DNA from 2 places in the Micromonospora sp. LOL_023 genome. Region 1 is predicted to be linked to the other one. Evidence: riboswitches for the same ligand, from Rfam matches in the RefSeq annotation. Region 1 holds a riboswitch; the other holds the start of a gene.
The links. A riboswitch is a leader RNA that binds a small molecule or an ion and turns the genes downstream of it on or off. The one in region 1 is predicted to bind cyclic di-AMP.
Positions count from the first base shown of each region.

Region 1 (4,280 bases):
CGTGGGCTGGCGGCGGAGTCCGGGCTGGCCCGCCGCCAGCCGTACGGCTGAGCGGTCGACGTGCTGACGCAGACCTCGCGTCAGCGTACGTCTGACCCTGATCTAGGGGCACGTCCATCAATGGAAGCGCTCCCATGCAGGGACTGTAGCCTGAGTCACGAGTTTGCGAAAGTCCAGAGGCTGATCAGCTCACGAAATGAAGGCGTGACGAGACGGTTACGACCAGGATCACAGGCCGGTGATCGCCGGAAACCCGGCCGTCACGTGCGCCAGGGCCCGGTCCGGACGGCTCGTTCGGCGGGTTCAGCGGCCGAACTGCTGGACCTCGGCGGTGGACCCGGCCACGATCAACAGCGCGTCCGGCGGGATCGTCGTTTCGGGTCGGGCGTAGCGCAGGTGCTGATCCCGCTCCTTGATTCCGACCACGGTGATGCCGTACCGCTGGCGTAGCCGCGACTCGGCCAGGGTCCGACCGGCGGTGTCGGCCGGGGCACACACCTTGGCGATGGCGAACCCGTCGTCGAACTCGATGAAGTCGAGCATCCGGCTGGCCAGCAGGTGGGCGACCCGGTCACCCATCGCCGCCTCCGGAAAGATCACGTGATGGGCGCCGACCGAGCTGAGGATCCGGCCGTGCTTGGCGGTGACCGCCTTTGCCCAGATCTCCCGCACGCCGAGCTCGGTGAGCGCCACCACGGTGAGGACGCTGGCCTCGATGTCGGACCCGATGGCGACCACGACGCACGGATGGCCGGTCAGCCCTAGCTGCCGGAGCACCTGCTCGTCCGTCGAGTCCGCCTCGACCACCCGGGGGAGCCGGTCGGCGAAGCGGTGCACCCGCTTGGGATGGTCGTCGATGCCCAGGACGTGGTGCCCGAGACGGCGCAGCGACAGCGCCACCTGTCCACCGAATCGGCCGAGCCCGACGACCACGACGCTGTCGTCGCCCGACGCGACAGGTGAAGCATTCTCGTCCGACATATCAATTCGCCCAAAGCTTTCAATTGGCATTTTTGTTCTTTATCGTACTTTATCAAGCAGAGAACCGGGCTGCAGCCAGACGTGACGGGGCACGACGTCAACCCCGAGTACGCCATCAAGTGCAGACAGTGGACATCACCGAATGTCGTTGCCCGGTAACGGATTTCCCCCAGGTCAACCACGGTTCCGGAGGTGTCGGGGCCAGCCATCGATCCGGTAGGCTTGCCTGCGGTCTCTGCCAGGCGGCACCCTCCGGTGCCGGCAGTGACCGCCGCCCAATCACCCCTCCGGGGTGAGCCGGGGAACCAAGTTTCCACTGGGGTGAATCCGCATCAGCGGTAGGGATCGTTCCGTCCCGAACCCGTCAGCTAACTCGGTCGGCGGCCAAGGAAAGGAACAGGATGACCGCACCCCTCCGCCGGCGGTTTCCGCTGGCTGCGGCGCTGGCCGCCGTCACCGCCCTACTCGCCGGGTTCGTCGTCGCGTCGCCGGCCGCCGCCCAGGAGTCCGATCCTGCGGGCGAAGGCGCACCACCGCTGCTCAGCGAGGTGCTCGAATCGACCGGACGCGGTTTCGTCGAGGCGAAGGCAGCCGTCGAGGAATCGCGTAAGCGGCAACTCCAGCTCAGTCTCGAACTGGAGAAGATCCAGGAACGACTGGACGCGCTGACCCCCCAGATCGGCGAGGTGGCCGCCAACTCGTACCGGCTCGGCCGGATCACCCCGGTGATGGTGCTGCTCAACAGCGCCAGCCCGGACGATCTGCTGGAGCGGGCCGAAGGCCTGGACATGATCGCCATGCACGACAACAAGCGGGTACGCGAACTCAACCAGGCACGCGAGCAGGCCGCCCGCGCCGTCGCGGCGATCGACGCCGAGGTCGCCCGCGAGGAGCAGCAGCTCACCGCCATGGACAAACAGAAGAAGGAGGCGGAGCGGGCCCTACGGCTGGTCGGGGCGGTCGCCACCAACGGCTTCGTCTCGGCTACCTCGCCGGTCGCCGCGCAGGCACCCCGCAACTCCGACGGCTCGTGGCCGGCACAGTCGTGCAGTCAGGACGACCCCACCACGTCCGGCTGCATCACCCCGCGTACCCAGCACGCGCTGAACGAGACCAGCAAGGCCGGGTTCAACCGCTTCGTCTCCTGCTTCCGGCCCGGTGGGCCGTTCGAGCACCCCAAGGGGCGCGCCTGCGACTTCTCCATGCAGTCCAGCGGATTCGGCGGCGACGCCTTCGGCGACGACCGGCTGTACGGCAACAACCTCACCGCGTTCCTGGTCCGCAACGCCGACAAGCTCGGCATCCTGTACGTCATCTGGTACCGCCAGTTCTGGTCACCGACGACCGGCTGGAGTTCCTACAGCGGTGCCGGCGGCGACCCGAGCAGTGACCACACCAACCACGTACACCTGTCCCTGTTGTAAGGGTTCGGCCCGGTCGGTCGGTCGCGCTGCCGGTCAGGAACGGGAGGTGCCGGTCAGTCACACTTGCCGACCGGCACTCCCCAGCAGGACGGACGGTGATCGGCCCGATCAGTCGGGCCGATCAGTCGGGCCGATCAGTCGGCGCGGGCCGAACGGCGCACCGGTGAACGGCCCGTCGGTTGCTGCGGCGGCGGGCCGGCCGGCCCGGCCTGCGGGATCGCCCGGGTGATCGGCTTGTCCGCCGCGACCGTGACCGGCTCGCCATGGTGGGTCAGCTCGATGGTGGCGTTCGGGTCGACGTCGCGCAACGAGTAGGTCACCTCGTCGTGCTGGACGGTCACCCGCAGCCGCATGCCCCGCCACATCATGGTGAACTCGAGCCGGTTGATCCGCTGCGGTAGCCGGGGCGCGAACGACAGCTCGCCGGTGTGATCGCGCATCCCACCGAACCCGGCGACCAACGCCAGCCACGCCCCGGCCAGCGCGGCCACGTGGATGCCGTCGCGGGTGTTGCGGTTAATGTCGTGCAGGTCCATCAACGCGGCCTCGCCCATGTAGTCGTGGGCGAGCTCCAGGTGCCCCGTCTCCGCCGCGAGCACCGACTGGGTGCACGCCGACAGGGACGAGTCGCGCACCGTACGCCGCTCGTAGTAGGCGAAGTTGCGCGCCTTCTCCTCGTCGGTGAAGGCATCGCCCCGCCAGTGCATCGCCAACGCCAGGTCGGCCTGCTTGACTACCTGCTTGCGGTACAGGTCGAAGTACGGGTAGTGCAGCAGCAGCGGGTAGTGGTCCTGTGGAGTGCCCGGGAAGTCCCACTCCTGGTGCCGGGTGAAACCGGCCGACTGCGGATGCACGCCCAACTCGTCGTCGTACGGCACGTGCATCGACAGCGCCGCGTCCCGCCAGGCCGCGGTCTCCTCGTCGTCGACGCCCAGCACCCAGGCCCGGTCGGTGTAGCGCAGCGCGTAGTCGGCCGCCGCGAGCAGGTTCCGCTGCGCCATCAGGTTGGTGTAGATGTTGTCGTCGACCACTGCGGTGTACTCGTCCGGGCCGGTCACCCCGTCGATGTGGAACCGGCCGTGCCGGTCGTGGTGGCCCAACGAACGCCACAGCCGGGCGGTCTCCACCAGCAGTTCCAGGCCGATCTCTCGCTCGAACTCCATGTCCCCGGTGGCCTGGACGTAACGGCGGACCGCGTCGGCGATGTCGGCCGCGACGTGGAACGCCGCCGTTCCGGCCGGCCAGTACGCCGAACACTCCTGGCCACGGATGGTCCGCCACGGGAACGCCGCGCCGTTGAGCCCGAGCATCCGGGCCCGCTCCCGGGCCTGGTCCAGAGTCGAATGCCGCCACCGCAGCACCGAGGCGACCGCCGCCGGCTGGGTGTACGTCAGCACCGGCAGCACGAACATCTCGGTGTCCCAGAAGGCGTGTCCGTCGTACCCCGGTCCGGTGAGGCCCTTCGCCGCTATCGGCCGCTGCTCGGCTCGGGCACCGGCCTGCAGCACGTGGAACAGGCCGAACCGGACCGCCTGCTGGATCTCCGGATCACCGTCCACCCGCACGTCCGAGTGGTCCCAGAAGTCATCGAGGTACTTGCGTTGCTCCGCGCAGAGCCCTTCCCAACCTGAGATGCGGGCACCGGCCAGGGCCGCGCCGACCTGGTCGCGCAGCGCCGGCAGGGAGCGCTGGCTGGACCAGCCGTACGTCAGCAGCTTGACCATCCGCAGCCGCTGCCCCGGCAGCAGCGTGCAGGAGACGGTGGTGCGTACCCAGTCGTCGAACCCCTCGGTGCTGACCGCGACGCCGTCCGGGCCGTCGATCTCGTGCCCCATCGCCGCCGCCATGCGCAGGCCGCTGGCCTTGGTCCGGTGG
Region 1 is NZ_JBHMIM010000005.1:55,765-60,044, forward strand. It holds gene ACFHVL_RS04370 (potassium channel family protein) at 304-981, opposite strand; cyclic di-AMP (ydaO/yuaA leader) riboswitch at 1,244-1,380, shown strand; gene ACFHVL_RS04375 (coiled-coil domain-containing protein) at 1,383-2,405, shown strand; gene ACFHVL_RS04380 (glycoside hydrolase family 65 protein) at 2,540-4,280, opposite strand, start outside.

Region 2 (4,280 bases), on a different contig from region 1:
CCGGGCCATCGCTCAGCAGGAGCGGACCGTCCGGCTGCCGGTGCACCTCGTCGAGGACGTCAACCGGATGCGGAACACCGCCCGGCAGTTGACCCGTGAGCTCGGCTCGGATCCTGAGCCGGAGCAGATCGCCGCGTCCCTCGGAGTGCCGGTGGAACGGGTCCACGAGCTGGTGCGCTGGTCGCAGGACACGGTGTCGCTCGACACCCCGGTCGGCGACGACGGTGACACCAAGCTCGGTGACCTGGTGGCCGACAGCGACGCGCCGTCGCCGGAGGACATCGTGCTCACCGGGCTCGAGCGCCAGCGGATCGAGGGTCTGCTGAACCACCTCGACGACCGGTCGGCCGGCATCATGCGGGCCCGCTACGGTCTGGAGGATGGCCGGGAGCACTCGTTGACCGAGGTCGCCTCTCGGTTCTCGCTGTCCCGCGAGCGGATTCGGCAACTGGAGATCCAGGCACTGGGTCGGCTCCGGGAACTGGCCCGCGCAGAGGGTCTGCAGGCGGCCTGACCCTCTCCCACCCCGCGACGTCTCTGATCACGAAGTGGCCCGGCATCCGTAACGGATGCCGGGCCACTTCGTCGGCGTCGGTGCTCCGGGAGATCAGGTCACCCGGCCGAAGCCGTACGGTGCCATCATGTCCACGCTGGCCAGCTCGACAGGACGGCCGAAGGTCGGAGCGTGGATCACCTGGCCGTTGCCGACGTAGAGCGCGATGTGGGCAAGGCCGTTGTAGAACACCAGGTCACCTGGCTGCAGAGCGCCCCGGTTGATCTTCGCCACCCGGTCCCACTGCATTGCGGCGTTGTGCGGCAGGCTCTTGCCGGCGGCCCGCCAGGCGGCGAGCGTCAGGCCCGAGCAGTCGTAGCCGTTCGGTCCGCTGGAACCCCACACGTACGGTTTGCCGATCGCACCGTAGGCGAACTCGACGGCGGTGCCGGCGGCGCCGGCGACCGATGGGATCGGCCCGGAGTAGGACGAACCGGCCTGGCTGGCCGCCCCGTACGCCTCCTCCCGCTTCTCCATCAGCTCGTCGATTTCCGCTTCGATCTTCTTCTTGCGGTCGGCGAGCTCCTTGACCTGGGCATCCTGCTTGGCCAGCGCGGCCTGCAGCTTCTCCTGCTCAGCCAGGTAGGTCACCTGGGTGTCGGTAAAGCTGCTGAGCCGCTGCTGACGATCCCTCGCCAGATGGTCCAGGGTGCCGAGGCGGTGGACGAAGGTGTCGGAGGTGCCGTCGAGCAGTGCGCTGGCGGTGCTCAACCCACCGGTCTTGTACGCGGTGATCGCGATCTGCCCGACCTCGATCTCCGCCTGGGCGAGTTCCTTCTGGAGCGGACCGAGCTTGGTGTCGATCTCCTCGGCCGCGGCGCGGGTCGCCTTGGCTTCCTCGTTGAGTCGGTTGTACGACTCGACGACTTTCGCCAACTCTTCGGATTCCTTGTTGATCTGCTGCGTCAGTTCGCTGACCGAGGGCTGGGCCGAGACGGCGCTCGCCGGTACCGCCAAGCCGACGGCTACGCCGGCCAGCACGAGGGTGCGCAGCAGAATCCGCGCTGATGACAAGAAAACAGGACCCTTCTTCCATCGCCGCCTACCGGGTTAGCTGACGGATTCGGGCGGGAAGGAGTCGCCCTACCGCGCTGAGCGCGGATTCACCCCGGAACGCTGTTCGGTGGGTCCCCGGGTCACCAACTGTCGATTACCGAAAGGTTACTCGGCGTGATCTCCGGGTGGTGATTCGGCGGCGCTGGACCAGCGTCACCACGGTCGGTGACTGGCGACCGGACCAGTAGGTCTAACTTAGCTGTCGCGGTTATCTCCGGAAAGTGGTGTGATCGTGATTCTGGCATTGCCCAAGGTGATATTTATCAATAGTTACTGAGGGTAGGTGATTGTGGCTCTATGGTGATTGGGACGGGGCGATTCGGTCGGCCGGCTGGTCGCCCGGTGGCGGCAGGGTTGGGTCCGGGGTGTCCTGGGTGATGCGCGGCTTTAGTCGCAATGCGCAGTTGTCGGCGGGCATCCACTGGGATAAATAAGAACATATGCCGCTTATTGCCATCCAGGATGCTCCCTGCCGTACGTCGATCTGCTAGGTGGCAGATTGCGCACCTTCCATCGAGTAGCTCGCTGTTTGCACAATGGACGCGCAAGGTCAGCGCCGCGCGAGCCCTTCGGAGGCAGCCATGCGTGCAACTCGCCAGACCCCACCCCTACGCGGATCCCCGACCACCCGTCCGGACCAGCATCGCGGCGCGCGCAGCGCCGACCAGCCCTTGATCCCCAGGGCCCGCAACAGCCGCTTCCTGAGGCAGTCCCCGCCTACCGACGGTGTCGAGGTCGATCCGCGCGGTCGGGGCGGCCGCTACCCGGGGCCCGCCTTCTACCGGCAGCCCGGCATCTGTGTAACGCCCGAGTGGTTCATCGTCGCCGGCCGCCGATTCGCCATCCGCAGCCTCACCGAGTTGCGGACCGCACGTGGTCCTCGCGACCGGCTCACCGGTCGTGCCGTCGCCGTGACCGCCGTGGTGCTCGCCGGGATCGCGATGACCATCGGCTTCACCAAGAGCCTGCACGAGGTCAGCGCCGGTGGCTATCTGGCCCTGCTGGTGGCGGCCTTCATCCCAGTCTGCTGCGCCTGGATCGGCGACCGGCTGCGACCGCGGCCCTTCGAACTCTGGGGTCGTCACGAGGGCCTGATGGTCATCTTGTTCAGCACCGATGAGGAACGCCAGTACGGGCAGGTGAGCCGGGCGGTGATGCGCGCTCGGGAGATGTGCCGGCTGGCGGGGTTGTCCGACCCGGTGACCATCGAGCCCTGGGTGCCCGATCAGCGTGGAGCCGTCGGCGGCCCGTGACCGGGACCGCGGGCTGGTCGACGCCGATCAGCCCGCGTCGTGGTCGTCGAGACTCTCGGCCAGGTGTCGCAGCATCGCGACCGAATCCGCCTGGGACAGCGACTCCGCCCGCAGCCGGTCGAAGACGTGCTGATAGGACCGCACCTCACCGCCCCGGTCGATCACCTCCTGGACCAGGGCGCTCTCCACGTACACGACGTCGGCGTCGGCCTGATCCGCGAAGTGCAGGATGACGAACGGGCCGAGCACCGTGTTGCTGCCGGCGGCGAAGGGCAGCACCCGGACAGTGATGTGCGGCGCGGCGCACATCTGGGCCACGTGCCGCAGTTGCTCCCGCAGGATGCGTTGCCCGCCGGTCACCCGGCGCAGGGCCGCCTCGTCGAGGATCACCTCGATCTGTGGTGGATCCGCGCCGTAGAGCACCTCGTGTTGGCGGGCCAGCCGGATCTGTACCCGACCTTCGATCTCCTCGGCCGGCACGTGATGCGGCCCGTCGGCGGGGATCAACGCCCGGGCGTACTCCTCGGTCTGCAGCAGGCCCGGGAAGCTGATCGGCTGGAAGTACTGTAGTGCCGACGCCTCCGCCTCCAGCCCGATGTACGCCGCGTAGGCGGCCGGCACCCGGTCCTTGTAGCTGCTCCACCAGGCCCGGCGTCGGGCGGCGCGGGCCAACTCCACCAACTCGTGGACCTGTTGCTGATCGCGTACCCCGTAGAGATCCAGCAGCGCCTTGACATCGTTGGTGGAGATACTGACCGACCCGGACTCGATCCGGATCAGTTTGGACAGTGACCAGTCCATCTGCTTGGCGACGTAGTCCTGGGTGAGGTCAGCCGTCTCGCGAGCCCGGCGCAGCGCGGCGCGGAGCCGGCGGCGCCCGATGGTCGGTCCCTGATGTCGGGCAGGCATGGGAACGCTCCGGGAAGTGCCTAGCAGAATGCCACCTGGCCGGTTGCCATCTCTTGACGCTACACCGAGTCAGACTCGTCTGCTATGGACGGCTGGCCCTTGTTGTGGACCAGCTCGCCGGGGTGCGCGGGTGGGCCTGCGTCGGGCCGGCCGAGGCGTCGGGCCGTCGGGGGTTCCGGACTCCGGGCGTCATGATCACCACTGTCGGGCGCAAGATCGAAGGCTGATAAAGTCCGCCCGATTGCCTGCGTGCTCTGATGGCAAATTTACCGATATATCCTTATGAAGGAGTCTGGGTGACTGTGATCAGCACTGCCGATCTGGCCTGGCGCAAGAGCCGTCGTTGCGAGGCGACGACCTGCGTCGAGGTGGCCACGGTCGGTCCGGCGGTCGGCGTGCGCGACTCCACCGACCCCGACGTGCACCTCGAGTTCTCGGGTGCGGCGTGGACTGCCTTCGTGGCCGGCCTGGACCGGGCCCGGCCCGGCCGCCCGGCCGAATGATCACTC
Region 2 is NZ_JBHMIM010000030.1:17,695-21,974, forward strand. It holds gene ACFHVL_RS17310 (sigma-70 family RNA polymerase sigma factor) at 1-514, shown strand, start outside; gene ACFHVL_RS17315 (NlpC/P60 family protein) at 608-1,567, opposite strand; cyclic di-AMP (ydaO/yuaA leader) riboswitch at 1,578-1,734, opposite strand; gene ACFHVL_RS17320 (DUF6232 family protein) at 2,191-2,862, shown strand; gene ACFHVL_RS17325 (helix-turn-helix domain-containing protein) at 2,890-3,771, opposite strand; gene ACFHVL_RS17330 (DUF397 domain-containing protein) at 4,068-4,274, shown strand.
Region 2: linked by a shared signal. The riboswitch ahead of ACFHVL_RS17315 (NlpC/P60 family protein) and the one ahead of ACFHVL_RS04375 (coiled-coil domain-containing protein) in region 1 are both predicted to bind cyclic di-AMP.